DNA from 3 places in the Thermomonospora sp. CIF 1 genome. Region 1 is predicted to be linked to each of the others. Evidence: riboswitches for the same ligand, from Rfam matches in the RefSeq annotation. Region 1 holds a riboswitch; each other region holds the start of a gene.
The links. A riboswitch is a leader RNA that binds a small molecule or an ion and turns the genes downstream of it on or off. The one in region 1 is predicted to bind cyclic di-AMP.

Region 1 (10,466 bases):
GGAAGGCGATCTGGGTCGTCTCGTCCTCGATCAGGGCGCGCAGATCCGCCGCGGATATCCGCGTGGGCATGGTGATCCACCTCGTGGTTCGTGACCGCTCGGGGGCGAAGGCCCCGTGCGGCGGGAGGTTCGTGTCGGGGCCGTAACGGGACCGCGCGCACGTCGCAGACGAATCACGGCGCCGAGGCGGGATTTCACGATTGATTCGTGCGAAAACTCGGCCTGATCAGCCGTTACGGCATAACCCGAGAATATTGGTAGGAAAAATAGGATGCAAGGTGATGAAGATGACAGACGGGCACCCGGGCGCCGGTGGCGACCCGGGTGCCCGTCGTCCGGCGGGCGTACCGGTGCAACGCCCGCCGGGGTCCCCGCGGGCTCAGGCGGCCTTGACGGGAGCGGTGTAGTCGGTCGCGTCGTCGCCTTCCACCACGTAGCTCTGCCGGCCGTCCAGCCCGGTCACCGGCCCGCCGGCGACGGTGATGCGGTGCAGCAGGCGGGGCCGGTCGTCATAGTCGTCGGGGGCGTAGTGCTGGGTGATCCGGTTGTCGAACACCACCAGGTCGCCGACGTTCCAGCGGACGCGCACGATGTTCTCCGGGCGGGTCACATACGACTGCAGGATGCGCAGGATGTCGCGGGACTCGGTGCCCGACAGCCCGACGATCCGCTGGGCGAAGCCGCCGATGAACAAGGTCCGCTCCCCCGTCTCCGGGTGCTCGCGGACGACCGGGTGCGCGGTCTGGTAGACCTTCGAGGTGAAGACCCGCCGGTACTCGGCGCTCTTGGCGGGCGTGGCGTAGTCGTAGGCGTTGCTATGCACCGCCCACAGACGGTCGGCCAGCTCCCGCAGCGGCTCGGGCAGGTCGCGGTAGGCCGCGGCGGCGTTGGCGATCAGGGTGTCGCCCCCGTACGGGGGGAGTTTGATGGCGCGCAGCGTGCTGATCTTGGGCGGGGTGCGCACGAAGGTCACGTCGGTGTGCCAGACGTTGGCGCGGTGCCCGGTGTCGGCGTCCACCGCCAGCACCTCCGGCAGCCCCTCGGCGGACGGCACCGTGGGGTGCGCCCGGGTCAGCGCGCCGAAGCGGGCGGCGAAGTCGCGATGCCCGGCCTCGTCCAGCCCGGCGTCGCGGAAGATCAGCGCCTTGTGCTCCAGCAGCAGCCTGTTGATCTCCTCGGTGGGAAACGCGTCGGGGTCGGTGAGGTCGGCGCCGATGATCTCGGCGCCGATCCGGCCGCCGATCCGGACGACCTTCGGCATGGCGTTCCTCCTTTGTCGGGTGGGGTGTGGGGACGGTCAGGAGGTCTGGGGGCGGAAGCGGCCGAAGCGGCCGCGGTGGTAGAGCAGCGGCTGGTCGGGCTCGCGGATGTGGGCCTCGGTCACCAGCCCCACGACCAGGACGTGATCGCCGATGTCGGCGGTGGTGTAGGGGCTGCACAGCAGGTGGGCGCACACGCCCTCCAGCAGCGGGGTGCCGTCGGGGGCCGGGTGCCAGCGGGTGGGGGCGGCGAAGCGGTCGATGCCGCGGTGGGCGAAGCGGGCGGCCAGGTCGGCCTGGGCGTCGGAGAGGATGTTGATCGCAAAGCGGTCGGCGGCGCGCAGCGACGGCCAGGTGGTGGAGGTGCGGGCGATGCAGAAGGACACCAGCGGCGGGTCCAGGCTGACCGAGGTGAAGGAGGTGGCGGTCAGCCCGGCCGGCACGCCGCCGGGGGCCGCGGTGACCACCACGACCCCGGCGGCGTGCAGGGCCAGGGTCCGGCGGAACCGGTCGGCATCGATCGTCTGGTCGGGCAGCAGTTCGGTCATCGCCGCTTGTCCTTTCCGGGCTCTGCCGTCGTGGGGGGCCGGTGCCGGGCGCCTTCGCCGGCCTGCTCGCGGCCCGGTCGTCCCGGGCCGCGGGCCTGCGGCGGGCGCGCAGGCCGCGGCCCCGGCGCGCGGCCGGCAGGTCGCAGAAGGCTCGTCCACCATTATTCCTATAATTCCTACTTAATTACTATGAAATTCGCGGGCGACCTCGCCTGCCGATGCCGTCCCGCCTGCGCCGCCGGGACGGGAGCGCGCCGTCAGATGGCGCCGTGCCGCGGAGGCAGCGTGCCGTTGAGCGCGTAGCGGCCGATGTGCTGGATCTTCCAGCGGACCGGGTCGTGGAGGGTGTGGGTGCGCGCGTTGCGCCAGTGCCGGTGCAGGTTGTGCTCCTCCAGGCTGGAGCGGGTGCCCGACAGCTCGAACAGCGCGTTGGAGATCTCCACGCTGGCCCGGTCGGCGACCGCCTTGGCGGTGGCCACCGCGATCGAGGCGGCGGCGGCGCTCTCGTCGGTGAGATCATGCCTGGCACGTTCCACCGCCCGGCCGGCCTCGGCCAGCAGCGCCCGCGCCGACCGCTCGGCGATCACCAGCTCCCCGAACCGCTGGATGAGCAGCGGGTCTTCGGCGGCCTTGCCGCACCCGCTGTCCGGCCAGGGCCGGGCCTTGGTGCGGATGAACTCGGCCGCATCGCGCAGCGCGCCCCCGGCGATGCCCACGTCGATGGCCGCGTGCAGCAGCTGCGCGTAGGCGCCGTGGACCTGCGGCCCGGTGAAGGTCAGGTGGTGGGGCACCACGCGCTCGGCCGGCACCCAGACGTTCCGCAGCCGCACCGTGCCGCTGGCGGTCAGCCGCTGCCCCATGCCCGTCCAGTCGTCGACGACCTCCAGCCCGGGGGCGCCGCGGGGCACGTAGGCCACGTGCAGCCGGTCGCCCTGGCCCGGCACCTCCAGCTGGGCCAGCACCGGGACCCAGTGCGCGAACAGCGCGCCGGTGCAGTAGTGCTTGTCCCCGTTCAGCAGGTAGCCGCCGTTGCCGTCGGGGACGAGCCGGGTGCGGTACTCCTGGGCGTGCCGGGTGCCGGCCTCGGACTGGGCGTTGCCGAAACGCTTGCCGGCCAGCGCCTCGCCGAAGAAGTAGCGCCGCTGCTCCTCGCTGCCCTGCTGGGTCAGCACGCGCAGGTAGACCACGTGGCTGTGGGGGATCTGGGCGATGTTGGGGTCGGCCTCGGCCAGCAGGCGGTAGACCTCGGCGAGGGTGTCGGCGCGCACGTCGGCTCCGCCGTAGCGGCGCGGCACGGTGATCGCCAGCAGCCCGCTCTCCGACAGCCGGTCCAGCTCGGCCCGCGGCAGCAGGCGCCGGGCGTCGCGCTCGGCGGCGCCGGGCGCGAACTCGGCGGCCAGCCGCGCGGCGATCTCGAGGGCTTCCTCATCGGTGCGGATCACATGGGCACGACCGGCGGAGGCCGCCGGGGCCTCCAGAGCCTGGTCGAAAGTGGTCATCTCGCCCCCTGGGAACGAAACCGGGATATACATGGTAACTCTACCTGTTTACTAGGAATTTGCCCAGGGGGTGCGCCCGGCGAAACCTGCGAAACCGGGATCTTTGATGCGGCGGTGACCGGTGTTGCGCCGCAATGGGACATAAGGAAGCGTCCGGCCCGGCCGCAGCGCGGCCGGGCCGGACGGTCGGGGGGTCGCGGCGGACGGTCAGGCCCGCTCGCCCGAGGCCGGGACCTTGACCTCGGCCTCGGCGACCGCGTCGGCGATCGCGCTCCAGAACTCCAGGTCGCCCTCCTCCTCCAGGCGGGAGATCTGGCTCCAGAACTCCCGGTCCTCGGCCTCGGCGGCCACCGCCGCGCTGACCAGGGGCATCGCCACGGTCTCGCGGTCGGCGGCGGCCAGGTCCGCGGGGGTGACGTCGGCGGGCAGCGCCACCGGGGTGCGGTGGTGGCGTCCGCGCTTGCGGACCCGGATCGGCGAGGAGGTCGGCAGCCGCAGCCCCTCCAGGCGCAGCGAGCCGGGGATCCGCAGTTCCGGCAGCTTGACGACGGCCGACTTGCCCACCGCCAGCGCCACGCTGCCGGCGAGGGCGATCGTCAGCAGGTCGGTGAGCCCCGGCAGGTGCTGCTCCTGCGGCGGGTTCTCCCGCTCGCGGGGGGCGACGCCCTGGGTGGCGGCGACGGCGGTCGCCCCGCCGCCGAGCGAGTCGACCTTGGGCGCGGGGGCGGCGTGCTTGGGCACGTACTTTTCCGGCGGGGCGCCGGAGGAGGTCACCGACTCGACCGACTTGCCCTTGACCTTGACCTTGGAGGGGTAGCCGTAGCCGACGATGGTGTCGGGGGTGCGCACCTTGCGCTTGAGGTGGACGCCGTCGGCGTTGCCCTCGATGGTGTGGATGCGGTTCCCCTCGACCTTCTCCACGATGCCCACGTGGTCGATGGCGTCCAGGCTCTTGGACCCGCCCCAGTCGAAGAAGACGATGGCGCCGGGCTGAGGGTCGGTGCCCCAGGCGCCCTGCTGCTTGAACCACGCGGCGTGGAAGGGGGTGTAGGCGAACTGGCCCGCCCACTCGGCGACGCCGGCCTTGTGGGCGGCCCAGGCCAGGAACATGTCGCACCAGGCCGCGGTGGCGAAGTAGGGGCTTTTGTCGACGTTCTTGCCGTACCAGTCGCCGTACTTGGTGTAGCCGCCCGATTCCTCTCGGTATCCCAGTTCGGCTTTGGCGACCTCAAGGATCTTTTCCCCGATGGGATCCATGCGTTATCTCCTCTGGGACCGCCTACCGGGTTAGCTGACGGGTTCGGGCCAGGAGCCGCCCTACCGCACGCGGCGGATTCACCCCAGAAGCAGTGGGTCCCCGGCTCCCGCGGCGCGGGGGCGCGCCGCCGGGACTCGGCGTCCGGCCCGCACTCCCCGGGCGGGGAGTTAGGTAACGGACCGATATCAGGGAAAAGTACTGACCCTTAAAGGATCGGGCAAGTCATCCCAGAGTGACGCAAAGTAAAAATCCCGAACGTAGTCAAACCGTCACAACCAGCCTTCAAGAGCCCCGCAAGCAGGCAAAACGCCCGGCGCTGCGAGCGTTCACCCCGCTTTGCCGTCCCGGCCGGACGGACGCTCCGCAACACCTCCGGCGGCCCCGGCCGCCCGTTCGGTACGCGCGTGCAGAGCGCGCTCCAGGGCCCGCAGCGCGGGGACGGCCCGCAGGATCGCCTCCACCTGGTGAGGGGCCAGGTCGCCGAGCGCCTCCTCCAGCATGCGCGCCCGCGCGTCTTCGATGCGGCGGGCGTTCTCCACGGCCCGGTCGGTGGGCAGGACGCGGCCGCTGCGCCGGTCCGCCGGGTCGACCTGGCGGCTGACCAGGCCCAATTCGGCCAAGTGCCGCAGGGCGGCGCTGATGTTGCTGGGCTTCATCTGCATCGCGGCGGCCAGCCGGCCGGGGCTCAGGCCGGGCTGGTGGACGATCAGCCGCAGCAGGTCGGCCTCCGAGGGCGGCAGCGGGGCGATCCCGGCCTGCCGGGGACCGGTGCGCAGCAGAAGGCGGTTGAGGTCGCGCAGGACCGGGGCCAGCTCACGGAGCTCGGAGGAGCGGTGCATTGCCCCATGATAATTTGTTTATGCATATATAAGTAAATTCCCGTCACCCGAGGAACGCATGTTCAAAAACCCCGCCGTCCCTTCCCGGCCCGGCGTGTCCGGGCTGCTGCTGGTGGTCCTGGCCCTGCTGAACACGGTGGCGCCGTTCGCCACCGACATGTACCTGCCGGCCTTCACCGACATGGCCGACGACCTGGGCGCCGGCGCCTCCAGCGTCCAGCTCACGCTCACCGCCTTCCTGATCGGGCTGGCCGTCGGGCAGCTGACCATCGGCCCGCTGTCGGACCGCTTCGGCCGCCGCGTCCCGCTGCTGATCGCCACCTGCGCGGCCACCGCCGCCGCCGTGGTGTGCGCGCTGTCCCCCAACGTGTGGGTGCTGGTGGCGGCGCGGTTCGTCCAGGGCTTCGCCGGGGCGGCGGGCATCGTCATCGGGCGCGCGGTGGCCGCCGACCGCACCGGAGGCCAGGCGGCGGCCAAGGTGTTCTCGCTGCTGACCAGCATCAGCGGCATCGCCCCCGTGGTCGCCCCGCTGGCCGGCGGCCTGCTGGTGCCCGCCGGCTGGCGCATGGAGTTCTGGGCGCTGACGGGCATCTCGGCGCTGATGCTGCTGGGCGCCCTGCTGGTGGTCCCCGAGTCGCTGCCACCGGAGCGGCGGCACCGGGGAGGCCTGGCCGCCGCCGGCCGGACGATGCGGCACCTGCTGGCCGACCGCGGCTACCTCGGCTACATCCTCACCTTCGGGCTGGGCTTCACCGGGCTGATGGGCTACATCTCCGCCTCGCCCTTCGTGATCAAGAACGTGCTGGGGCTGTCCACCTCCGCCTACTCGGCGGACTTCGCCGTCAACGCGCTGGGCATGGTGACCGCCGGGCTGATCAACGCCCGGCTGATCGGGCGTTTCACCCCGCAAGGGCTGCTGGGTTTCGGCCAGGGCGCCGTGCTGACCGGCTCGGCCGTCCTGCTGGCGATGCTGGCCGCCGGAGCGCCCGCCGCCGCGGTGCTGCCGGTGCTGTTCCTGACGGTGAGCTGCGTTGCGTTCGTCATGGGCAACTCGGCGGCGCTGGCGCTGGGACGCGCCCGGCACGCCTCGGGCACCGGCGCCGCCATGATGGGCGCCCTGCAGTTCGCCTGCGGCGCCCTGGTCTCCCCCTTGGTGGGGCTGGGCGGGGAGGAGACCGGCGTCCCCATGGGCATCGCCCTGGTGACCGCCGCCGTCCTGGGCATCGGCGCCCACCTGCTGGCCCGCACCGTCCCGGCCTCCCGCTCCGCGGCCCCGGAACCGCGGGAAGGGGAAGGGCCGCGCGCCGAACCGGCGCAGCAGACGACGGGACGCTGAGGGGACCGTCGGCGTTCCGGCTCCGGGGGAGCACAGCGGGAAGCGGGGCGCCGCCCGCGCCTGCCGGGCGGCGCCCCGCTCGTTCACCGAGCCTGCCGCAGCACGGCGTTTCCGCAGGCCGGGACGGGGGCGCCGCCGCGACCTGCCAGGTCACGACCTCAGATTCCGCCGTGGCTCCCGTCCCGGACCGCCGTGATCACGTGCCGGAAGGGCTCAGCGGTCCGGACGTCTGCTCCGCCCCGGTGCCCGGCCCGGCCGGTCCCCTCAGCGGGCCGGGCACCGGACGCACTGCGGAGGCTCACGACGCCGGGGTGGCGTAGAGGGTCTGGTCGAAGACGCCGGAGTTCGCGACCTTCTCGCCCTTGACGGTGCCGTAGCCGCTGGCCGTGCCGGTCGCCGGGCAGAGCGCATTGCTGCCCGACAGCCGGGCGAGGGTGGCGTTCTGCATCTTGGCCTGGGCCTCGTTGACCGAGGTGTCGGGGCGGTTGGGGTTGGTGGGGTTGTACAGGTCGAAGGTGAGGGAGGTGATGCTGGAGTTCAAGCCGTAGTAGCAGGTGAACGTGCCGAGGATGGGGAGGCTGATGGTGGCCTTGACCCGCAGGTCGGTGTCGGTGAAGGTGAGGGCGCCGTCCCGGCCGTTGGGGCCCGGGGAGTAGTTCACCACCGCGTCGTCGTAGGGCAGCTGCTCGAAGGAAACGCTGGCCGTGCCGATGCTGCTGGTACACCCGGAGACGGAGGCCGAGTTCAGGCTGACGTCGAGGCCGTCGTAGGTGAGCGTCCCGCTCAAGTTGGCGTTGCTGCACTCGGCCGTGATGGAGCCGAAGATGGAGAAGCTGGCGCTCACGGTCAGCGGGGAGAGGTTGGTGAACCGGAAGTTGCCGGAGTAGGGGTTCCCGTCGTCGCGGCGGATGGTGACGGTGGGCTCCACGGCGGAGGCGCTGGTGGCCATCAGCCCCAGCGCGGTGGCGGCGGCGAGGACGGGGGTGGCGATTCTCGCCAAGGTCTTCATGGGGGTGCTCCTGAATAGATCAGTGGGGTGGGAAGCACCGGCACACCTGTGAGCGACGGCGGGGTGATCACCGGTCCGGGCCGCCGTGTCGTGGCCGGGTGCGGACTACTCGCCCCGGCCTGGCGGGACGGGGCAAGTAACCCGTTGCTGATGGAGATAACTCCACCGCTCACCCCGAGTCAATCCGCCCTTTATGTCCCACTTAGGACACAAATGGGCGATTAAAGCGGGCGTCGGGGTGCCGCTCGTTGCCTCCCGCCCCACCGGCTCCCCCCGTCCGGCAGGCACCCCGCACCGCACCGTTCCACGTCGTCACAGACGACATGAGCCGGCACAGGAGAGTCGCCGCGCAATGCCCGTCCGTCGCGGAGATAAGGTCGCCGGTCGCCGCGCCGGGAAGCACCTGGCCCGCCCAAGGGCGGCATGGCCGGCCCAGAGACGCTCGGCGCCGCGGCCGGCCTCGGCGGCGGACCGGCCGCGGCCGGTCATCGAGCGGTGCGGAGCGGGTCAGGGAGTGAAGTAGAGGGTCTGGCCGAAGACGCCGGAGCCCCCGAGCCCTTTGAGGGTGCCGTAGCCGTCCAGCACAGCGGTCGATGAGCAGAACAGGGAGCTGCCCGGCTGCCGGGCAAGGGGAGCGTTGTCGATCTCGGCTTGAGCCTCGGGGACCGAGGGATCGGGACGGTTGGGGTTGTCGGGGTTGTACAGGTTGACGGTGAGTGAAGGGATGCTGCCGTTCAGGCCGTAGCCACAGGTGCCCACGCCGCTGAGGGAGAACCGGATCCGCAATCCGGGATCGGTGAGGATGAGAACGCCGTCTCTGCCTCCGGGGAGCGGGTCGTACCGCAGGGTCGCCTGGGTGTAGGGCAGGCCTTCGAAACCGATGGAGTGCACGTTGCCGATATCGCTGGTGCAGTTGCCGAAGGAGACAGCGCTCAGGACGAAGTTGGAGCCGTCGGACCCCACATTCCCGTTCAGGCCGATGGAATCGCACTGCACGACGGCATTCATGCCGAGGATCTGCAGATTCAGAGTCATCGGGACGAGACTGTCGAAGCGGAAGCCGCCGGAGTAGGGACTCCCGCCGGCGTCGTCCCGCCGGATGGTGATGGTGGAGGCGGCGGCGCCGGTGGCCGACAGGCTCAGCGCGGTGACGACGGCGAGGATGGCGGCGGCGATTCTCGCCAAGGTCTTCATGGGGCGCTCCTGTGGTTCCGGGGGCGGGAAGCACCGGCGCACCTGTGGGCAGCGGCGGGGTGATCACCGGTCCGGGCCGCCGTGCGGTGGCCGGGACGGGCCGCTCACCCCGGCCTGGCGGGACGGGGCTCGTAACCCGTTACCGATGAATAACTCCACCCTTTTCCCAAGGCAATAAGCCTTAAATGTCCTATTGAGGACACGAATAGGCGATTAACACGGGCGTCGGGGCTCATCACCTTCTGTCCTGCCGGTCCCCGGCGTTCGCCAGGTATCCCGTGCCGCATCGTGCTGTGTCGTTCCGGACGGCGCGTTCTGCCACGCGAGCGGCGCCGTCCTGGAAACGCCCGCCCATCAGAGGGCGCGGCGGGTTCACCGGTCAGCGCGCCGGAAAGTACCGGGCCGCCCAAGCGGTCAGTTCGGCGCGGGCGGCGGCCAACTGGGCGGCGGTGACGGGCGGGCCGGTCGCGGCGTTGACGACCAGCATCACGTGGACCGCACCGCCGCCGCCGTGGTCGACCAGCAGGCGGCGGGCGGAGGAGGAACCCGGCTCGGGAGCGATGCGGACCGGGCCGGAGGACGACAGGCCGCGGCGGGCGGTCAGATCGCCGACGACGACCGTGCGCCCGGGGGTGAACGAGCCGGGCAGGTGCAGTTCGGTCGGCGCCTGCGGCGCGGCGGCGGGGGCGCGCCAGACCAGCACGCCGAACTGGCGGCCGTGGACCAGGGCCGCCACGTTGGGCATGGCGGCCGGGGCCGCCAGCCATGCGGCCTGGCTCCCCCGCCCGGCGAAGCCGGAGCGGGCCAGGTCCTCGTAGGCGAACGCCAGGATGTCGCCGGCCACCGCGCTCGGATAGAGGCGGTCCAGGACGCGCCGGTCGAGCCGGAGCCTCACCCGGCCGGTCTCGTCGGTGCGCACCACCGAGAAGTCCTCATCGTTCCAGGCGTCGCCTTCGGTCTGGACCTTGCGGGGGTTGCCGTTCATCGGCTCGTGGTGGCGTCCGCTGTAGATGTCCCAGTGCCAGTGGGTGGCCGACAGCACGGTGCCGCCGGAGGCGGCCCGCCGCCACCAGTCGGCGCCGCGGACGCCGTGGTCCGCCCCCTGGTACATCGCGCGCACCATCCACGGGGTGCGGTCGCTGCCGAACCCGGACATGCGGTTGCCGAACTCAGAAAGGAACGGGGCGGTGGCCAGGGTGCGCGCCCGGTCGCGGATCTCGTTCATGGCCGCGGCATAAGCGCCGTCCCCGGCGGGGCGGGGGTCGATGGTCATGCGGGCGCCGTCGTAGAAGTGGCTGTTGAACACGTAGCGGGCGCCCAGTTTCCCGACCGCCGACAGGCCGCCCTGTTCGAAGAAGCCGACGTTCCAGAACGGCAGCGGCTCCACGAAGATGGGCTTGGCGTCCCAGCCGGCCGCGTCCATCGCGGCGCGCATCCGCCGGTAGAACGGCAGCAGGTACTCCCGTTCCCAGTCGGCGCCGCGGACGTCGTCCAGGCCGCCGTCGAAGGGCTCGTTGAAGGGGT
Region 2 (10,466 bases), on a different contig from region 1:
GCCGGGCCTCCCGGCTGCCGGTCCGCTAGTAGTCCCCGGGGACGCGGCCGCGTCCCCGCCGCCTCTTCGTTCCGGACACTGCTTGGGGAATCCATGGACGCGCGTACGACGTGGCCCGCACTGCTGAACGCCCTGATCGACGGCGAGTCGCTGTCGAGCGAGGAGACCGCCTGGGCGATGAACCAGATCATGGCGGGCGAGGCCACCGACGTGCAGATCGCCGGGTTCGCGGTGGCGCTGCGGGCCAAGGGCGAGACGGTGGCCGAGGTGGCCGGGCTGGCCGAGGGGATGCTCGCCAACGCCACCCGCATCCGGGTGGAGGCCCCCGAGGGGGCCCGCACCGCCGACCTGGTGGGCACCGGCGGGGACCGGGCGCGCACCGTCAACTTCTCCACGATGGCCTCGATGGTCGCCGCCGCCGCCGGGGTGCGCATCGTCAAGCACGGCAACCGCGCCGCCACCTCCTCCAGCGGCTCGGCGGACGTGCTGGAGGCGCTGGGCGTGGCGATCGACCTGTCGCCGCAGGACACCGTCCGCGTGGCCGAGGAGGTCGGCATCACCTTCTGTTTCGCGCCGCTGTACCACCCGGCGCTCAAGCACGCCGCCAAGGCGCGCGGCGAGCTGGGCACCCCGACGGTGTTCAACTTCCTGGGCCCGCTGACCAACCCGGCCCAGCCCAAGGCCGCGGCAGTGGGCGTGTTCCACCCGCGGATGGCCGGGGTGATCGCCGGGGTGTTCGCCGAGCGCGGCGCCTCGGCGCTGGTGTTCCGCGGCGACGACGGGCTGGATGAGCTGACCACCACCGGCACCTCGTCGGTGTGGGTGGTGCGCGAGGGCAGCGCCGAGCAGGTCACCTTCGACCCGGCCGAGCTGGGGCTGCCGCGCGCCACCGCCGAGCAGCTGCGCGGCGCCGACGCCGCGCACAACGCGAAGGTGGCGCGGGACCTGCTGGCCGGTGAACGCGGCCCGGTGCGGGACATGACGCTGCTGAACGCCGCCGCGGTGATGGTCGCGGCCGAGGGGGCCCCGCCGGCGGACCGGCTGACCGAGGCGCTGCGAGACGCCTACCGGCGGGCCGCCGAGGCGGTGGACTCCGGCGCGGCCGCCGCGCTGCTGGACCGCTGGGTCCGCGTCTCCCAGTCGCTGAAGTCCCAGGGGGCCGCCGGGCGGTGACGTTCTTCGGCTCCGCCCGCCCGCGGGCGGAGCCCACTCCTTTCTATAAAGGCGTATCTCGCAGGGAGCGGGACGGCCGGTTTCACGGCCGTCCCGCTCCCTGCGGTGGTCTTCAGCCCGCTTAGGGGTCAGCCCTCGGGAAGGCCCAAGGCGAAGGCCGCCTCCAGGTCGTGCCGGGAGTAGGTCTCGAAGGCGATGTGGGTCTCGGTGTCGCGGATGCCGGGCACCTTGTTGAGACGTCCGGGGATGATCTCGGCCAGCTGCTCGTGCTCGCGCACCCGCACCATCGCGATCAGGTCGTACTCGCCGGTAATGGAGTAGACCTCGCTGACCCCTTCCAGAGCGGCGATCTCCTCGGCCACCTCCGGGATGCGGGCGACGTCGGTCTTGATCAGCACGATCGCGGTGATCACTACCCCTCCTGATCTCACCTGGTCCGGTGGCACCCTATCGGGATCGCCGAGCAGGGCCGGACGGCCCCCGGCTACTCCCTGGCCAGCGCCACCGCGCGCCGGGTGGGACCGGCCCGCCGCGCCATCAGCGCGAACAGCATGCCCGCCACGAAGCCATAGATGTGCGCGACGTAGGCCACGTTGCTGCTCTCATCGCCCAGCGAGAGCCACTGCAGCACGAACCACAGCCCCAACAGCACCCAGGCGGGCAGCCGGCTGATGATCACCGGCGGGACGTAGCTGACGATGCGGCCCCGGGGGTTGAGGATCAGGTAGGCGCCCAGCACGCCCGCGATGGCGCCCGAGGCGCCGATCAGCGGGGTGGTGGAGCTCGGCGTGGTGAAGGCGTAGCCGTAGACGGCCGCCAGCCCGAACAGCAGGTAGGCCAGCAGGTAGCGGGCTCTGCCGAAGCGGTCCTCCACTCCGGCGCCCAGCACGAACAGCATCACCACGTTGCCCATCAGGTGCAGCCAGTCGGCGTGCAGGAACATCGAGGTGAACGCCGACACCCAAGGCACCTTCTCGTACGGCTCCACCGGGCACGGGCCGACCCGCTCGGGAGGGGGCTGCTGCTCGCCGCTGACCAGCTCCTTGGGGATCGCGCCGTGTTCGAGGGTGAACTCCACGGCGTTGCACTCGCGGACGCGGCCCTCCCCGTAGGAGGCGGCGAAGTTGGCCATCGGGGTGAAGAGGAAGACCACGATGTTGACGGCCACCAGCAGGTAGGTGACCACCGGTGCACGCCGGGCGGGCTGGCTGTCGTACAGAGGCACTGCCACCGCGTCACCCCCGGCCCTTCTTCACCACCCGGATCCGTCTCGTTCACCTTAGTGGGCGGCCGCCCCGGCGGAATCCGTCCTCGGGTTCGAGCGGGGCGTAGGCGCGCTCCAGCCACGCGCGCAGGCCCTCGGCGCCGTGCACCGGGCTGCTCCAGGTGCCCTCCAGCTCCACCAGCCGGGTGCCCGGACCCTCCAGCCAGCGCAGCACGCATTCCACCTCTTCGGGGATGGCCCCGCCCACCGGGCCGGGACCGGGGATGACGGTCTCGGCGGTGGCGACCGCCGCCTCCACATGGGGCCAGGGCGAGGCGCCCTGGGGGACCGTCCCGGCGGCGGCGAGCCTGCCGTGCCGCACCACGGCCAGCTCCCAGCCGCCGCCGAAGGCGGGCCGGGCGGCCACCAGCTGGGGGCAGCGGGCCAGTGCGGCCAGCCGCTGGCCCCGGGCCGCCGCCCGCACGAACGCCGCCAGCCGGTCGCGCTGGGCCGCCGCCTCCTCATAGCGCAGCTGCACGGCGAGCCGGTCGATGCGCACCCGGGCCGCGGCCACCACGGGCCGCACGTCGCCCTCCATGATGCTGCGGGCCGTCTCCACATGCCGCAGGTAGACGTCGGCGGACTGGCGGCCCTCGCACGGCGCCCCGCAGCGGCCGATCTGGCCGAGCGCGCAGGTGCGGGCCCGGCCGTGGGCGATCAGGCGGGGCGTCAGGCGCTGGGTGCACTGGCGCAGCGGCACCGCCTCGTGCAGCGCGGCCCTGGCCTCCTCGGCCTGCCGGAGCGAGCCGAACGGCCCCAGGTAGACGGCCTGTTCGTCGCGGCAGTCGCGGACGATCGACAGGCGGGGGAAGGTCTCGCCGACGGTCAGCTTCAGCCACAGCGTCCGTTCGGGGAACTTCGAGCGGCGGTTGTAGCGGGGTTTGTGCTCGGCGATCAGGCGCAGTTCGCGGACCTCGGCCTCCAGCGCGGTGGCGCACACGATCGGCCGGACGCGCTCGGCCAGGCCCACCATCTCGCGGATCCGGCGGCGGGTCTCGGAGGCGGTGAAGTAGGAGCGCACCCGGGCGCGCAGGTCGTTGCTTTTGCCCACGTACAGCACTTCGCCGCGGGCGTCTTCGAACAGGTAGACGCCGGGGGCGCTGGGCATGCCGTCGGCCAGGTGCCGTTTGCGCCGCTGCTCGGGGGTGGGGGTCTTGGCGAAGGCCCGCAGCTCCTCCAGCGAGTGCACCCCGTAGGAGCCGAGCCGCTCGATCAGCCCGTGCAGCACGTCCACGGTGGCCCTGGCGTCGGCGAGCGCGCGGTGGCACGGCTCGGTGCCGGTGCGGAAGTAGCGGGCCAGCGTGGCCAGCTTGCAGTTGGGCACCTCCTCGCGGGTGAGCACGCGGCGGGCCAGGTCGGCGGTGTCGACCACGGGGAAGGCGGGCCAAGGATGGTCATGGGCCGTGCAGGCCGCGCGCAGGAAGCCGATGTCGAAGGGGGCGTTGTGGGCCACCAGCACGCAGCCGCGGGCGAACTCCAAGAAGGCCGGCAGCACCGCCGACATCGGCGGCGCGTTCGTCACCATCTGCTGGGTGATGCCGGTCAGCGCCGTGATGAACGGCGGGATCGGCACGCCGGGATCGACCAGGGTGGCGAACTCCCCCAGCCGCTCGCCGCCGCGCACCTTCACCGCGCCGACCTCGGTGATCGCCGAGTCGGCCGGTGAGCCGCCGGTGGTCTCCAGGTCCACCACCACGAAGGTGACGTCCACCAGCGGCGTGCCGAGGTCGTCGAGGGTGCCCTGGACTCCCCGGGCACCCGGGCCGGTGGGCGGCTCGGCGGCGCCTGTGGACGTCATGGGCCGTACCGTAGTCCAGAACGCCGACATTTCAGTCGGGTCACCTCCCGCCCGCCACCGCGGCGGTGGCTCTAGGGTGGATGCGTACGCTTGTGCGTTTGCGATCAGCCGACGCGTGGAAGGTCGGGAAGAACCCGGTATGCGCGCCGGATCGCAATCGGGAGCCTGGGAGGAGCACGATCATCGACAGCGGCCCGGAAACCCCCGAGGTCTCCCAGAGGGCGCCGGAACGGCTCGACGGCCCGCTGCCGGAGGCGGTGCGCCAGCGGGTCGTGGAGGCCGCTGCGGAGCTGCTCGGGACGCTGGCGACGGAGGAGATCCCGGCCTCGCTGCGGCCGTTCGCCCGGTGGGAGCGCCGCCACCGGGCCAAACGCGCCGGCCGGCACATCGCCCCCGTCCTGGAACAGGACCCGGTGTTCCGGGAGAAGGCCGCCGGGCCGCTGCGGGCGGCCGAACCGGAACTGGTCGAGGCGGTGGCCTCGGGCACGGTCCCGCCGGCCGCCGACCCGGTGACCGTGGCCGCCGTGGCCTACCTGCTGCGCCCGCCCGGCTGGCCCCGCCTGGTGGAGACGGCCCGCCGGGAACTGGAACGGTCCGCCAGCGCCGCCGAGGACGCCGCCTACGAGCGCCGGATCGCCGCGCTGCAGCGGGAGCTGGCCGAGGCCCGCGCCGGACGGGCCGGTGAGCTGGAGCGGCTGCGCGCCGAGCTGCGCAAGGCCAAGGCGGAGATCTCCGAGCTGCGCCGCAAGCTGCACGAAGAGCGCGCCGCCGTCAAGGCCGCCCGGCAGCGGGCCGAGTCGCTGGCCGCCGAGCTGGAGCAGCAGCGCGCCGCGGCCCGGGAGGCCGGCGCCGCCGCCGACAAGGAGCTGCGCCGGCTGCGCTCGAAGCTGGCGCAGGCCGAGGCCGCCCACGAAAGCAGCCGCCGGGCCGCCCGGGAGGGCCGCAACGTCGACGACGTGCGGCTGCGGATGCTGCTGGACACCCTGGTCGACGCCGCCTTGGGGGTGCGCCGGGAGCTGGCCCTGCCCTCCACGATCGGCCGCCCGGCCGACTCGGTGGGCTCGGTGGAGCCCGAGCTGCTGGCCCACCGGGCGCTGCCCGGCCGGTCGCTGTCGGACCAGGACCCCAAGCTGCTGGACCGGCTGCTCACCCTGCCGCAGGTGCACCTGATCGTCGACGGCTACAACGTCACCAAGACCGGATATGGGGATCTGCCGCTGGCCGACCAGCGCAACCGGCTGGTCAGCGGGCTGGGCGGGCTGGCGGCGCAGACCGGCGCGGAGGTGACGTGCGTGTTCGACGGGGCCGAGCTGGACGCCCCGGTGAAGATGGCCGCCCCGCGCGGGGTGCGGGTGTGCTTCAGCGCGCCGGGGCAGACCGCCGATGAGCTGATCGGCGAGCTGGTGCGGGCCGAGCCGCCGGGCCGCCCGGTGATCGTGGTCTCCTCCGACCGGGAGGTCGCCGACGCCGCCCGCCGCGCCGAGGCCCGCCCGGCGTCCGCCGCGCTGCTGCTGCGCCGCCTCGGCCGGGGCTGAACCGCCCTTTCCGGGGCACACATGGTGATCATGTGACAACCGGGCGTGGAAACTACTGAAATGCCCTGACAAGAACATACGAATCGGTTGTGACAGGTGTTGCGTCTCGCTAGTGTCTGCGCCGGAGAGGGTGGAGAGAGGGGCGTAACACGACTGTGGCCAGTGAAAAGACCCGCAGGTTCTTGGCGACGACCTGCCTTGCCGTAGCGGCGACGGTGGCGGCTCCCGTCACCGCGTACGCCGACCCCACTCCCTCGGCCTCTGAAGTGCAAAAGAAGATCGACCGCCTCAACGAGCAGGTCGATCAGCTGGTGGAGAAGTACAACCAGGTCAGGGAGGACCTGAAGGCGGCCAAGGCCAAGCTCAAGGCCGCCAAGAAGGCCGCCGCCGCCGAGCAGGAGGACTTCGAGAAGACCCGCGCCAAGATCGCCGAGATGGCGGCGACCGCCTACAAGACCGGCGAGCTGGGCGATGTGACCCGCTTCGTGGGCACCGGGGACCCCCAGAAGGTGCTCGACCAGACGGCGATCTTCACTCACCTGTCCCGCAACCGCAGCGCGGAGCTGAGGTCCTTCCTGGCCGCCGCGCAGCGGCTCAAGCGCCAGCAGGCCCAGGCCCAGGAGGCCTACGACGAGGTCCTGCGCCGCTCCAAGGAGCTCAAGGCGCAGAAGGAGAAGGTCGAAAAGTCCATCGCCCAGCAGCAGGCGCTGCTGCGCCGGATCGGCGTGACCCCCGAGCGTCCCGGCAGCGGCGGGGGCGGCACCTACCAGGGTCCGGCCAGCGGGCCGGCCCGCGTGGCGCTGCAGTTCGCCTACGCCCAGCTCGGCAAGCCGTACCAGTACGGCGCCGCGGGGCCGAACGCCTACGACTGCTCGGGGCTGACGATGCGCTCCTGGGGCGCCGCCGGGGTGAGCCTGCCGCGCACCACCTACTCGCAGTACAGCGCCACCAGGCGGGTCGCCAAGAGCGACCTGCAGCCGGGTGACCTGGTGTTCTTCAGCGGCCTGGGGCACGTGGGCATCTACGTCGGCAACGGCCAGATGATCCACGCTCCGCGTACCGGCAAGAACGTGGAGGTGGTGTCCATCACCTCCGGCTACTACGCCGCCAACTACTACGGCGCAGGCCGTCCCTGAGGCGCCGAAACGCCGACCGGCGGCCTGATCCGGCCTCATGCGGGCCGGGTCGGGCCGCCGTCTCGTCTTTACCCGCAGCCGGTGTGACGGACGTCATTTTCCCGCCGCTCCCCCACGCTCTGGAGGCATCCGGCCAAGGCCCGCAAAAGCCTTGCCGCACGGGGGATCCGGGGCGCCGCGCCCCGGGACCGGCACGCGCCCTCGGCGGCCCGGCCGCCGGGGAATCCCCAGACCGGGGAATGAATCCTCCCTAACCTGGGTTTTGCCTACGTACAACTTGAAGCGGGCATCCGCTGGGGACACGTGACCTGTCTCGCGTCCGTTTTGCGGATGATTTGCCTTCGAGTTGACGTTTGATACGTTGGTTCGGACAGCGGCGCCCCCCATGCGTCGCACCGGCGGCGACGTTCCCCAGACGCCGCCCCGTGCATTGCCGGCGCGGCCGCCCGGCGCGCACCGCACATGCCGCGGGCGCCGGAGGTCCCGATGCGGACCGGCCGCCCGAGCCGCAACAACCAGGTACTCAGTAAGTCAGCGCCGCATATCTGCGGCCCGCCGAGTCCTTTCGCCTCCGATCTGAGCGTTCCGGCCGCCCGAACGGCCGGGCGGGGGAGGCGAGGGAGCCGGGGACCCACCTTTCCCGGGGTGAATCGGCGCATCCCCCACCGGATCCCGTCCAGGGGACGGATGTGCCGTAGGGCGACTTCCAGCCCGAACCCGTCAGCTAACCCGGTAGGCGTCTGGAAGAAGGAGTGACCTCTGTTCAGCATCGCTGTCAGCAGCATCACCCGTAGCGCCAGGCTCACCGGCGGCGCGATCGTCGGTGCACTGACGCTGGCGCCCGTCCTGGTTCTGGGCACCGCGACCCCGGCCCAGGCCCCCGCCGTGCCGCACGCCGCCGGGCAGGAGCACACCGTCTCCTGGCAGGAGCACGACCGGCACCCGGCCCCCGTGAAGGCCGACACCGTTCACCGCGCCCTCAGGCGTTGAGCCCGGCGGTGCCCACAGGGCACCGCGCCCGCTGAGGGCCGCAGATCTCATCCCAGCGGCGCCCGGCCGCGATGCCGCGCCGCTTCCCTTCCCAAGAATTCCCTTTCCATTGCCCAGACGGACGTCCGTCCACGACGTCCGCCGCCGAGTCCGCATGCCTTCCCAGGGCGCGGAGCCGGGGACCCACCGCATTTCCCGGGGTGAATCGGCCGCAGCAGGCCGTAGGGCGACTTCCAGCCCGAACCCGTCAGCTAACCCGGTAGGCGGCTTGGAAGCAGAGGAGCACATGCTCGTGGCAGGCAAGCACCACATCACCCGCCTCACCCGCACCCTCCAGTCCCGCAAGAGCACCGTCGCCAGCGCCCTGGTCGCCGGTGCGGTGGCCACCACCGCGCTGGGCGTGGCCGCCCAGGCGCCGGCGCAGGCCGCCGTGGGCGCCGCCGCCCCGATCACCACCCTCGCCGAGAGCGGCAAGGCGGCCAAGTCGCTGGCCGGCGGGACCGGCACGGTGAGCAGCGCGCACGCCGCGGTGTACAAGGCCCCCGCCAAAAAGCACGGCGGCAAGAAGGCCGTGACCGCCGGCGAGGTGATCGAGGTGGCCGAGTCCCAGCTGGGCCTCACCGAGGACGCCAAGGGCGAGAGCAAGTTCGGCAAGTGGTACGCCTCCACCCCGCACGCCAAGCGGACCCTCCAGCGCGACGGCGGCGGCAGCGACCCCAAGGTCTACAAGTCCGCCCCCTGGTGCGCGATGTTCGTGACCTGGGTCGGTGAGCAGGTCGGCACCGATGAGCTGGGCGCGGACGCCTACACCGTCACCCACGCCAAGTCCTTCAAGGACAAGGGCCGCTGGGGCACCAAGCCCAAGCCCGGCGCGGTGGTGTTCTTCGACTGGGCCGGCGGCAAGAGCATCGGCGGCATCGACCACGTGGGCCTGGTCGCCGAGGTGCTCGACAACGGCAAGATCAAGACCGTGGAGGGCAACATCTCCAACGCCGTCGTCTCCAAGGTCCGCACCCCCGACACCATCGTCGGCTACGGGTACCCCGACTACGCCGCCGAGTGACCTCCCGGCGGCCGCCCCGTCCGGGCACCGGTGAACCCCCATAGGATCACCGGCATGGACGGCGGACCCGAGACATCGGCGAACGGCACCGGCCGGCGCACAGTGCGCCGGCCGGTGCTCGTCGTCTCGGCGCTGGTGGCCGTTCTCCTCCTGGCGGCGGGCGGCCTGTGGGCCGTCCTGCGGGACGGCGGCTCCCCCGCCCCGGCGGCCGATGCCACCGCCGCTCCCGCACCACCGCGGCCGGACGCGCAAGCCGTCCGGCAGATCCTGGACGGCCGCGCCCGCGCCGTGCGGGACGGCGACCGGATCGCCTTCCTGGCCACCGTCACGGCCGCCCCCGCACCCTTCCGGAACGCGCAGGCGACCGTGTTCGACAACCTCACCCGGCTGCCGCTGAGCGGCTGGCGGGAAGAGCTCGCCTCACCGGTCCCGGTGGCCGCAGGCCGGGACGGCGCGGTGCTCGAGGTGACGCTGCGGTACCGGCTGAAAGGCCACGACCGCCGCGAGGTGACCCGGACCCGCTACCTGACCTTCGCCCGGCGCGGCGGCGCCTGGCGGCTGGTCGGGGACGGCACCGCCCACGGCCTGCGCGACGAGGCCGACATCTGGGATAGCGGCCCACTCGACGTCGTGCGCGGCGAGCACAGCCTGGTGATCGGCTCCTCTCCCCTGCTGCGGGAGATCGCCGACCGGCTGGATGCGGCCGTGCCCGTCGTCACCGAGGTGCTGGGAGAGCGCTGGGCGCGCCGGGCGGTCGCGCTCGTCCCGGCCGACGACGTGCAGGCCGCCGCGCTGGTGCCCGACGGCGACCCGCTGGGCGATGCGGGGTCCATCGCGGCGCTGGCCGTCTCCGGCGACTCGGGGGAGGACCGCATCGTCATCGCCCCGGGGACGTTCTCCAGGCTCAACGCCCTCGGCCGGAAGGTGGTCCTCACCCACGAGCTGACCCACATCGCCACCGGAGGCGCCCGCGACGGGCGCACTCCCCTGTGGCTGATCGAGGGCCTGGCCGACTACGTGGGCTACCGGGACACGAAGGTGCCGGTCCGCTCGGCGGCGCGGGAACTGCGCGCCGAGGTGACCGCCGGGCACCTGCCGCGGAGGTTGCCCGGCCCCGCGGAGTTCGCCGACGCCGCACGGCTGCCGCAGGCGTATGCGGAGGCGTGGCTGGCCTGCCGCATGATCGCCGACCGGTACGGAGAGGACGCGCTGGTGCGGCTCTACCGTGCCGCCGGTGAACGCTCCCAAGACGCGGCGTTGCGTTCGGTCCTGGGCCTGGACACCGCCGGCCTCACCGCGATGTGGCGGGACTACCTGCACAGGGAGCTGCGATGACCGCTGCCGGACGGGCCCGTGCCGCCGCACTGATCACGGGCGTGGTGCTGCTGGCGGGAGACGGCGTCCTGCTGATGGCGACCACGCCGTGGGAACCGCTGCCCGGCGGCGGAAGCGAGCCCGATCCGGCCCGGGACTTCTCCCCCGCCGAACTGGCCCGCTCGGCGGCCTT
Region 3 (10,466 bases), on a different contig from region 1:
TCTCGCTGGGCGAGGACCCGGCCGAGCCCGTTCCCGGCAGCGATCAGCTGCGCGGCGACGCCCTGCTGCAGGGCGCCCAGGCCGCGCCCGGCGACGGCCGGATCCGGTGAAGACCGCCCCCGGCGTCGGCGCACTGTTTCCTCCCGGTTAATGTCATAGTGACGAAAAATCCCGAGGAGGGCAGATGATCCCTCGACGCCTGCGCGCGCCCGAACCCGGCTGGAGCGTCGACACCGAGGTGGTGGTGGTCGGCTCCGGCATCGCCGGACTGGTCACCGCCCTGGCCGTCGCCGAGCGCCTGCCGGGGGCGGGCCGGGTGCTGCTGGTCACCAAGGCGCTGCTGGAGGCCGGCTCCACCCGCTGGGCGCAGGGCGGGATCGCCGCCGCCCTCGCCCCCGGCGACAGCCCCGAACAGCACCTGGCCGACACCCTCACCGCCGGGGTGGGACTGTGCGATGAGACCGCCGTCCGCGCCCTGGTCACCGAGGGGCCGGACGCGGTGCGCCGGCTGATCGACCGGGGCGCCTGCTTCGACCGGGAGGACGACGGCACGCTGGCGCTGACCCGCGAGGGCGGCCACCGCCGCCGCCGCATCGCGCACGCCGGCGGAGACGCCACCGGCGCCGAGATCAGCCGCGCCCTGCTGGCCGCCCGCAAACAGGCCGGCATCGAGGCCATCGAGCACGCCCTGGTGCTGGACCTGCTGCGCGATGAGACCGGCCGGGCCGCCGGGGTGACCCTGCACGTCATGGGCGAGGGACGGCGCGACGGCGTCGGCGCCGTCCGCGCCCGGGCGGTGGTGCTGGCCACCGGCGGGCTCGGCCAGGTGTTCTCGGCCACCACCAACCCCGAGGTGTCCACCGGCGACGGGGTGGCGCTGGCGCTGCGCGCCGGCGCCGCCGTCACCGATTTGGAGTTCGTCCAGTTCCACCCGACCGTGCTGTGGCTGGGACCGGACGCCGGCGGGCAGCAGCCGCTGATCTCCGAGGCGGTGCGCGGCGAGGGCGCCCACCTGGTCGACGCCCGCGGCGAGCGGTTCATGCTCGGCCGGCACGAGCTGGCCGAGCTGGCCCCCCGCGACGTGGTCGCCAAGGGCATCATGAGCCGGATGCGCGAGCTTGGAACGTCCCATGTCTTCCTGGACGGCCGGCACCTGGGCGCGGCCACCTGGGAGCGGCGCTTCCCCACCATCCTGGCCACCTGCCGCGACCACGGCATCGACCCGGTCACCGAGCCGATCCCCGTGGTGCCCGCCGCGCACTACGCCAGCGGCGGCGTCCGCACCGACGCCTGGGGCCGCACCTCGGTGCCCGGCCTGTACGCCTGCGGCGAGGTCGCCTGCACCGGCGTGCACGGCGCCAACCGGCTGGCCTCCAACTCCCTGCTGGAGGGCCTGGTGTTCGGCGAGCGCATCGCCGCCGCCATCGCCGGCGACCTGGATGCGGCCCCGCCCGCCGGCCGCATCGGCGGGGCGGACGAGCCCGGCGGGCTGCTGGACCCGCAGGTGCGGGGCCGGGTGCAGCGCGTCATGACCGCCCACGTGGGGGTGCTGCGCAACGCCGAGGGGCTGCGGGCCGCCGAGCGGGAACTGGCCGCCTTGGGGGAGCGGACGAGCCGGGAGCCCTGCCTGGAGGCGTGGGAGGCCACCAACGTGCACACCGTGGCCACCGCGATCACCGCCGCCGCCCGGCGGCGCACCGAGACCCGCGGCAGCCACTGGCGGGAGGACCACCCCGACCGCGACGACGCCGCCTGGCTGGGGCACCTGGTGACCCGGTCGGTCGGCGGGCGGCTGACCACCGAGTACGAGCCGCTGCGCTGAGTTCGGGCCCGCCGAAGACCGCTGTGAGAACGTCCGCTGTGAACGAGGGAGTTGTGCGATGCTGCCGGACCGGCCGGAGCACGAACGGTGGCTGATCCACGCCGGGCTCGACCCGCGGGAGGTGCAGGACCTGGCCCGCAGGGCGCTGGCCGAGGACGGCGAGGTGGACGTCACCAGCGAGCCGATCTTCAGCCCCGAGCAGACCGCCCGGGGCGTCTTCACCGCCCGCCAGGACGGGGTGGTGGCCGGGATCCCCGTCGCCGCCGTCGTCTGCGACCTGCTGGGGCTGACCACCGTCCCGCACGTCCAAGACGGTGAGCGCGTCGGCGCCGGGCAGGCGCTGATGACCGTCTCCGGCTCCACCCGCGGCCTGCTGCGGGCCGAGCGGGTGGCGCTGAACCTGCTCACCCACCTGTCGGGCATCGCCACGCTGACCCGGCGGTGGGTGGACGCGGTGGCCGGCACCGGCGTCAAGATCCGCGACACCCGCAAGACGCTGCCCGGCCTGCGCGCCCTGCAAAAGTACGCGGTGCGCTGCGGCGGCGGCGTCAACCACCGGATGGGCCTGCACGACGCCGCGCTGATCAAGGACAACCACGTGGCCGCCGCCGGCTCGGTGACCAAGGCGTTCCAGGCGGTGCGCGCCATGTACCCGTCCCTGCACATCCAGGTGGAGTGCGACACCCTGGAGCAGGTCGCCGAGGCGCTGGAGGCCGGGGCCCGCTCCATCCTGCTGGACAACATGAGCACCGAGCAGATGCGCGAGGCGGTGCGCCTGGTGGCGGGCCGGGCCGAGCTGGAGGCCAGCGGCGGCCTCACTTTGGACCGGGCCCGAGATGCCGCCGCAACCGGTGTGGACTACCTTGCCGTGGGGGCGCTGACGCATTCGGCGCCCTCCTTCGACATCGGCCTTGACTTTTCCGAACCAGCGGGGACCTGATGCTGCTCACCATCGACGTCGGCAACACCAACACCGTCCTCGGCCTCTTCGAGGGCGACGAGGTGATCGAGCACTGGCGGATCAACACCGACGCGCGGCGCACCGCCGATGAGATCGCGGTGGTCTTCCAGGGCCTGATCAGCCAGAGTCCACTGCTCACCGACACCGACATCAGCGGCATCGCCCTGTGCTCCACGGTGCCGGCGGTCCTGCACGAGATGCGGGAGATGTGCCGCCGCTATTACGGCGACGTGCCCGCGGTGATCGTGGAGCCCGGCGTCAAGACCGGGGTCCCGGTCCGCATGGACAACCCCAAGGAGGTCGGCTCCGACCGGATCGTCAACGCGCTGGCCACCATCCACCTGTACGGCGGGCCGGCCATCGTGGTCGACTTCGGTACCGCCACCACCTTCGATGCGGTCTCGGCCAAGAACGAGTACATCGGCGGCGCCATCGCCCCCGGCATCGAGATCTCCATCGACGCGCTGTCGGAGCGCGGCGCCCAGCTGCACAACGTGGAGCTGGTCCGTCCCCGCCACGTGATCGCCAAGAACACCGTGGAGGCCCTGCAGTCGGGCATCATCTTCGGCTTCGCCGGCCAGGTGGACGGCCTGGTGGACCGGATGGCCGAGGAGCTGGCCGACAACCCCGACGACCTCACCGTGGTCGCCACCGGCGGGCTGGCCCCGCTGGTGCTGGACGAGGCCCGCTGCATCGACGTCTATGAGCCCTGGCTCACCCTGATCGGGCTGCGCCTGATCTACGAGCGCAACATCGGCGGCAGCTGAGCGGGCTACCGGTCCCGCACGGGCGCCGCCGGTGTGCACGGCGCCCGCGCGGGATCGGTAGCCTGACGTTCGTGAGTGACAGCCAGCAGCAGGACTACGAGGACCTCCCGGAGCAGATGCGGGTGCGCCGGGAGAAGCTCGCCCGGCTCAGGGAGAGCGGCATCGACCCCTACCCGGTGAACTTCCCCCGGACGGCCACCCTGGCCGAGGTTCGCGAGCGCTACCCCGATTTGGAACCCGGTACCGAGACCGGCGACAAAGTCGGCGTCGCCGGACGCGTCATGCTGCTGCGCAACACCGGCAAACTGTGCTTTGCCACCATCCGGGACGGCACCGGGCAGATCCAGGTGATGCTGTCGCAGGCCCGGGTGGGCGAGGAGGCGCTGGCCTCCTGGAAGCGGGATGTGGACCTCGGCGACCACATCGGCGTCGAGGGCGAGGTCGTCACCTCCCGGCGCGGCGAGCTGTCGGTCATGGCCGACCGCTACGCGATCACCTCCAAGTGCCTGCGCCCGCTGCCGGAAAAGCACGCCGGGCTGACCGACCCGGAGGCCCGGGTGCGGCTGCGGTACGTGGACCTGATCGTCAATGACGAGGCCCGCCGCATGGCCTACCTGCGCAGCGACACCGTGCGCGCGGTGCGGGACTTCTGGCACGAGGAGGGGTACCTCGAGGTCGAGACCCCGATGCTGCAGCCGATCCACGGCGGCGCGGCGGCGCGTCCGTTCGTCACCCACATCAACGCCTACGACATGGACCTGTACCTGCGGATCGCCATCGAGCTGTACCTGAAGCGGCTGGTGGTCGGCGGGATCGACAAGGTCTTCGAGATCAACCGCAACTTCCGCAACGAGGGTGCCGACTCCACCCACAACCCCGAGTTCACCATGCTCGAGGCCTACGGCACCTACCTGGACTACAACGACATGGCGGTGCTGACCCAGCGGATGTACCAGCGGGCGGTGCAGGCCGCGCTGGGCACCACCGTGGTCGTCCACAAGGGCCAGGAGGTCGATCTGGGGCTGGAGGAGTGGCCGCGGATCACGCTGTACGGCTCGGTGTCGGAGGCGCTCGGCGAGGAGATCACCCCGCACACCCCGCTGGAGCAGGTGCGCAAGCTGGCCGACGCCCGCCAGATCGCCTGGGATCCCAAGTGGGGGCAGGGCCGGCTGGTTCAGGAGCTGTTCGAGGAGCTCGTCGAGCACACCTTGATCCAGCCCACCTTCGTGATGGACTACCCGCTGGAGACCTCGCCGCTGACCCGCCAGCACCGCTCCGAGCCGCTGCTGACCGAAAAGTGGGATCTGATCGGGTTCGGCACCGAGCTGGGCACCGCCTACAGCGAGCTGATCGACCCGATCGAGCAGCGCCGCCGGCTGACCGAGCAGTCGCTGTTGGCAGCCGGGGGCGATCCGGAGGCCATGCAGCTGGATGAGGACTTCCTGCGGGCGCTGGAGTACGGCATGCCGCCCACCGGCGGGGTGGGCGTCGGGATCGACCGGATGATCATGGCGTTCACCGGCAAGGGCATCCGGGAGACGATCTTGTTCCCGCTCGTCAAGCCCAACTGAGGGCCGCCGGTGCCGTCGTCGGCGCGGCCCGCTGAGCGCTTCCCGGGCAGATCTTGACAGCGCCCCGGGAACGTGAAATGTGTCCGAAAACCCCTCGGCGGGCTTGCCGAGATGGGGCTCAAGGGCCGTACAGCGGGCCGTGCCGGCGGCGGCCTGCCGCGCCGGATGAACTCAGAGTCACTATTCGGTCGCGAAAGATGAGCTGTTTGGGACGTCCGAAAAGGTCCCAACTCGAGTGTGTCGAAGTACGCCCTCGATGCGGCCGGGCAAGCCGGATCGAGGGAGGGCGGCTGATGAGAGTTTCGTTGCCGCAGGTCACCGCGTCGGCACCCGGAGCGGTGCGACAGGGGATCACTGACGGCAAGGGAGAGTACTACGTATCGTCACCTTTGCGCGCTTGACGGTCCACTATCGGCCGCCTAGCGTTCCGTGCCGTAGTGCACCATAACGTTTCACGATCATCACTGCCGGATGGTCGGGGACATGAGAAGGGATGGGCGGAAGAGGCTCGATCATGACCCATTCCGGACACGCATGCCCCCCTTCCGGCATCTGCGGCAGTGACGGCAGGGGGATCCGGCGGGTGCCCAACCCGCTGCAAGCCGCCTGCGGCGTCCCCTGGGCCGAACCGCTCCGGATCGAGCCGATCTGGCGCGGACCCTCCACTGAATGGTTACCCAACCACGCCCAGCAGCGCCAGATATCGGGGGCATCGGCCGCATTCGGCCATCAGGACGAGCGCCGCCTGCCCCGGCGCATCGAAGCGGCAAGGAGACCGGACAGGGGGACCGCGAGGAAATCAGCTGCGAGGAAACCAGCAAGGTCTCCGGTGAATCCAATCCATACGCGCGACCCGTCGGCTGTTGTGGGCCGGTCGACAACCCCTCACCCCGCCATCATGCGCGTACTGATCCAGGCCTACCCGTACCTATGCGGCACGCAGCCGCATCCCCGCGGTCATTACCACGGACGAGGGAGGACGGAGTGGAACAGGCCACACTCGCACGTCGTGGCACCGATGAGCCGTGCCTGAGCGAGGAGGAGATCCGGCTGCTGGCACAGATCGCCAGCGGGGTCACCGCCGATGTCGCGGCGCGCAGGCTGGAGCTGAGCGCCCGGACGCTGCGCCGCCGCCTGCGGACGATCTGCGATCGGCTGGATGTGAACACCCCCATCGAGGCCGTCGTCTGGGCGGCCAAGAGGCAGCTGATCTAGCGTCGTCCGCGGCGCCGATCCGGCCGGCACAGTGCCGGAACCCATGCCGGCGGCGGAACCCCTCGCCGAACCGCCGAGGCATCCCCCCGGCATCAGCACACGGCGACATGCCACACCACGGGGGACGTGTCGCCTGTAGCGGCGTGTCACGGACATAGGAGCCTTCCTCGATCCGCGCACCGTCGGCCGCGGCACCGGGCCGCGACGGGGGAGGTTCGACCGACGGGGCCGGGCCTTGCATGGCCTGGCCCCGTTCGCCGTCTTCGGGGAAGCGGTCATGGCGGCAGGCGGGGCGCCCGTCAGGCCACCCGGACCGCACCGGCGTAGGGACGGCCGTCGATGGAGTCGATCTTGACCACGTCACCGGTGCGCGGCGCGTGGATCATCTTGCCGTTGCCGATGTACAGCCCCACGTGGTGCAGGTCGGAGTAGAAGAACACCAGGTCGCCCGGTGCCAGCTGACTGCGGGAGATGCGCGTGCCGGCGTTCCACTGGCTGCCGGTGTAGTGCGGCAGGTTGATGCCGACCTGCTTGTAGGCCCACATCACCAGCCCGGAGCAGTCGAAGGCGTTGGGACCGGCGGCGCCCCACACATACGGCTTGCCCAGCTTGGTCATCGCATGGCGCAGCGCCTGGGCCGCCTTGCCGTCGCCGACCACCGGCAGCTCCACCAGCGCCTCGGGGTCGCGCTTGATGACCTGGCCGCGGATCTTCTCGTAGAGCTCGACGACCTCCTTGCGCTGCCGCTCCAGCTGCGCGCGCAGCGTCTCGACCTGCCGGGCGCGGTCCTCGGCGGACTTGCGGGCGCGCTGGGCGGCCTGCATGGCCTCCATCAGGCCCTGCACCTTGGTGCCGTCCTGGGTGGCGAAGTAGCGCAGCGTGGCGGCCTGGTCCAGCAGCTGCTGGGGGTCCTCGCCGGTGATCATCGCCACCGCGGGGTCCACCCCGCTTTGCATGTAGGTGGTGGCGGCCAGCGTGCTGACCTTCTCCCGGATGGCCTCCAGCGCCTCCTCCTGCCGGGCGGCGTTGGCGGCGGCGACCTTGGCGGCCCGCTTGGCCTGCGCCAGCTGCACCCGCAGGCCGTTGTACTTTTCGGTCAGCTGCTCCAGCCGGTCGGCGAGCCGGTGGGCCTGCTCGGTCAGCTCCTTGGTGGAAGGATCGGGGTCGGCGTGCGCCGGCGCGACGGGCAGCAGCCCCGAGGCGATCAGCATGGCCCCGGCCACCACGGCGGTCCGCACGCGGGCACCCAGGGAACGGCCCCGGGCCGCCGGGCGCATGGCCGCGGCCGGCACCGGATCGAGTTCGGAGCGGGTGAGCTCCACGAGCACAATCTCCTTCCTGGACCGCCTACCGGGTTAGCTGACGGGTTCGGGCTAGGAGCAGCCCTACCGCGACCGGCGCGCCCGGGTGCGCCGGAACGGATTCACCCCGGGGGAACACCCTCCATTGGGTCCGACGGAGCCGGCCGGCTCCTGCCTGCCCAGGGGAACTGTCGGTGGGTCCCCGGCTTCGCCGACCGCTGGCTGCGTCCGGCGAACTCGGCGGTTTCAGCGTCTGCATTCGCTGCGATGCCAGCGTCGCAGACTAACGAAGTCGCCGCGCGCTGCCAACCAGAACGGCGGAATTCACAGGCCTCCGAGAGAGTGATCCACACGACGGCGGCGGTGGGCGGTATGCCCGGCAACGGTGACCGATGGCGCTTGCCGACCGATTACGCTCACCTGATTGTGGAGGTCACGATCAGGCGGGCCCGGACGGCCGACGTCCCCGCGATCCGCCGGCACATCGACACGTACGCGGGCACCGGCAGGACGCTGAGGAAGTCGACCGTGACCCTCTATGAGGACATCCAGGAGTTCTGGGTCGCCGAGGACGCCGAGCTCGGCGTCGTCGGCTGCGGAGCACTGCACGTGATGTGGGAGGATCTGGCCGAGGTCCGCTCGGTCGCGGTGGACCCGCGCTGCAGCGGCCGGGGCATTGGGCACCGGATCGTCAGCAGGCTGCTGGAAACCGCCCGAGAACTCGGCGTGCGACGGGTCTTCTGCCTTACCTTCGAAGTGGAGTTCTTCGCGCGTCATGGCTTCCGCCCGATTCAGGGCACACCGGTGTCGCCTGAGGTGTACGAAGAGCTCTTGCGTTCTTATGACGAAGGCGTGGCCGAGTTCCTCGATCTCGACCGCGTGAAGCCGAACACCTTGGGCAACACCCGGATGCTGCTTCGCCTGGAGGAGTGACCATAGCGATGAGCGACCCGTACCGCGGGCGGCGACACTACAACCCGCACTGGCAGGGCGGCCATCCGCCCGCTCAGTGGCAGCAACAGCCCGCGCCGGGGCAATGGCAGGAACCGACGCCCTATGCCCATGGCGGGTATGGCGGTTATCAGGACTCGGCCGTGGACCTGCCGCAGGCGCCCATTCACCGCAGAGCGCTGGCCCGGTTGATGGACAACGCTCTTGTGGCGGTGTTCGGATTCGCGCTCGTGCTGCCGATCGCCTTCGGCGTGATCGGCCTGGACGCGCCGGGCAGCGATACCCGCACCGAGGGCGGAGTGTGGAACTGGCCGATCATCATCACGCTCTTCGTGGTCCTGGCGATCCTGCCTTTCATCTATGAGGCGGTTCAACTGTCCTTGTGGGGTCACACTCTCGGTAAGCGAGTGCTCGGGATGAGCGTGGTGCGGGCCGATCCGCTCGGCGATCCGATGACGGTGCCGCAGGCGGTCTGGCGGGCGGCCATCAACAACATCGGCTACCAGATCGGCCTGTTCTTCTTCTTGATCCTGATGGTCATGGTCTGGGAGTACGCCGCCTACGGGCTGCTGCTGGCCGCGGTGGGCACGCTGCTGGCCTATCTGTGGGCGATCTGGGACGAGCCGCTCCACCAGGCCGTGCACGACCGCTTCGCCGATACGGTCGTCGTCGATGACCGTATCGTCCATGAGGACGACCATTACGGCTACGACGAATAAACCCATATGCACGACGAGGGACACCAAGAGGGCCGTAAGGAAGAGGGCCTGGAGGAAGGGCCGGCCGAGCCTGCGCAACGGCTGGTCGCCCGGGTGGTGGACACCCTCGTGGTGGGGCTGCCGGTGATGCTGGTGGTCCACTCGCAGGCCCTGGGGCTGTCCAGGCCCACCGCGGATCTGGTCGCCGTGCCGGTCCTGGCGGCCCTGCTGCTGGTCTACGAGTGGCTCCAGCTGGCGCTGTGGGGCCGGACGCTCGGCAAGCGCCTGGTCGGCCTGGAGGTGGTGGCCGAGCGCCCGGGTGCGGGCCTGGGGCACCGCCGGGCGCTGCTGCGCTCGGCGGTGTACGCACTGCCGATCGCCCTTCGGCCGGTGCCGCTGCTGGGGCCGGTGGCCGGGCTGTTTTGGGTGGTGAACGCGGGTCTGGTATTGGAGGAGACGCGACGGCGGGCACTGCACGACCGTTTTGCGGGTACCGTTGTGATACGGCGCGCGCGGCCGCAGACAACGGCGGATGGCGCCCCCGGACGATGAGTACGCCGCGACCGGCACGGCGTGGCGGGCCGGCCCGGATACCGGCCGGCGAAGAGGGCGGGGTGAGCCGATAGGAGCTTTCCTGCCCTATCCGGCTCAGGTGAGTTGATAACCACCGGGGCGGGCCACTACGGATTTCGTGGCCTGAGCGCGCCTTCCGGTCTGCCGGGCCGCGCCGAGAGCCGATGTCACCGGCTCTGACGCTACCGGCGCATTCCGTAGCCTTGACCGGCTTAGCGATGTTACCCAAGGGTTAATCGAAGGAGCCGGAGGGGACCTGGGAGCTCCGTTAAGATGGTACTGGGCACATTTTTCCCGTATCTTTCTCTCTAACCGTGCCTTGTGGAGAGGCAGGGTCGCCGTGCAGGGCGGCTCTCGGTCTTTAGCCGGGATGCTTCGTTTCGCCCGCCGGCCCAAGATCGCCATCGTCCCCGGTGATCGGCCATGGCACAAAACGCCCATGCGAGGGCGGTCTGCCGCGATGGGCGGCCGGACAATTCAACCGCTGCGGGGCGGTCACCCTCCCCGCCCGCCGAGTAAGCCGGGCATAGCGGAATCGCTTCCCCCGATTACGGGGAGTTACCGCCCCTAGCCGGAAACTCCGTCGCGCCGCGTTGAATTGTCATCC

Region 2: another riboswitch for cyclic di-AMP. It lies ahead of BUE48_RS15180 (CHAP domain-containing protein); the one in region 1 lies ahead of BUE48_RS06785 (CHAP domain-containing protein).
Region 3: another riboswitch for cyclic di-AMP. It lies ahead of BUE48_RS22340 (NlpC/P60 family protein); the one in region 1 lies ahead of BUE48_RS06785 (CHAP domain-containing protein).

Annotation. Positions count from the first base shown of each region.
Region 1 is NZ_MOYN02000013.1:175,236-185,701, reverse strand. It holds gene BUE48_RS06805 (rhodanese-like domain-containing protein) at 1-70, opposite strand, end outside; gene BUE48_RS06800 (TauD/TfdA dioxygenase family protein) at 380-1,261, opposite strand; gene BUE48_RS06795 (flavin reductase family protein) at 1,298-1,807, opposite strand; gene BUE48_RS06790 (SfnB family sulfur acquisition oxidoreductase) at 2,065-3,306, opposite strand; gene BUE48_RS06785 (CHAP domain-containing protein) at 3,514-4,563, opposite strand; cyclic di-AMP (ydaO/yuaA leader) riboswitch at 4,567-4,688, opposite strand; gene BUE48_RS06780 (MarR family winged helix-turn-helix transcriptional regulator) at 4,891-5,403, opposite strand; gene BUE48_RS06775 (multidrug effflux MFS transporter) at 5,462-6,739, shown strand; gene BUE48_RS06770 (hypothetical protein) at 7,038-7,748, opposite strand; gene BUE48_RS06765 (hypothetical protein) at 8,256-8,942, opposite strand; gene BUE48_RS06760 (cellulase family glycosylhydrolase) at 9,322-10,466, opposite strand, start outside.
Region 2 is NZ_MOYN02000021.1:409,394-419,859, forward strand. It holds gene BUE48_RS15145 (response regulator transcription factor) at 1-29, shown strand, start outside; gene trpD (anthranilate phosphoribosyltransferase) at 94-1,173, shown strand; gene BUE48_RS15155 (Lrp/AsnC family transcriptional regulator) at 1,302-1,586, opposite strand; gene BUE48_RS15160 (rhomboid family intramembrane serine protease) at 1,658-2,404, opposite strand; gene BUE48_RS15165 (DEDD exonuclease domain-containing protein) at 2,448-4,235, opposite strand; gene BUE48_RS15170 (NYN domain-containing protein) at 4,316-5,770, shown strand; gene BUE48_RS15175 (C40 family peptidase) at 5,986-6,906, shown strand; cyclic di-AMP (ydaO/yuaA leader) riboswitch at 7,487-7,660, shown strand; cyclic di-AMP (ydaO/yuaA leader) riboswitch at 8,029-8,178, shown strand; gene BUE48_RS15180 (CHAP domain-containing protein) at 8,189-8,959, shown strand; gene BUE48_RS15185 (peptidase MA family metallohydrolase) at 9,014-10,294, shown strand; gene BUE48_RS15190 (M48 family metallopeptidase) at 10,291-10,466, shown strand, end outside.
Region 3 is NZ_MOYN02000025.1:109,076-119,541, reverse strand. It holds gene panD (aspartate 1-decarboxylase) at 1-110, shown strand, start outside; gene BUE48_RS22365 (L-aspartate oxidase) at 185-1,822, shown strand; gene nadC (carboxylating nicotinate-nucleotide diphosphorylase) at 1,881-2,762, shown strand; gene BUE48_RS22355 (type III pantothenate kinase) at 2,762-3,550, shown strand; gene lysX (bifunctional lysylphosphatidylglycerol synthetase/lysine--tRNA ligase LysX) at 3,622-5,121, shown strand; gene BUE48_RS22345 (LuxR C-terminal-related transcriptional regulator) at 6,052-6,336, shown strand; gene BUE48_RS22340 (NlpC/P60 family protein) at 6,636-7,658, opposite strand; cyclic di-AMP (ydaO/yuaA leader) riboswitch at 7,666-7,890, opposite strand; gene BUE48_RS22335 (amino-acid N-acetyltransferase) at 8,010-8,570, shown strand; gene BUE48_RS22330 (RDD family protein) at 8,579-9,307, shown strand; gene BUE48_RS22325 (RDD family protein) at 9,314-9,838, shown strand.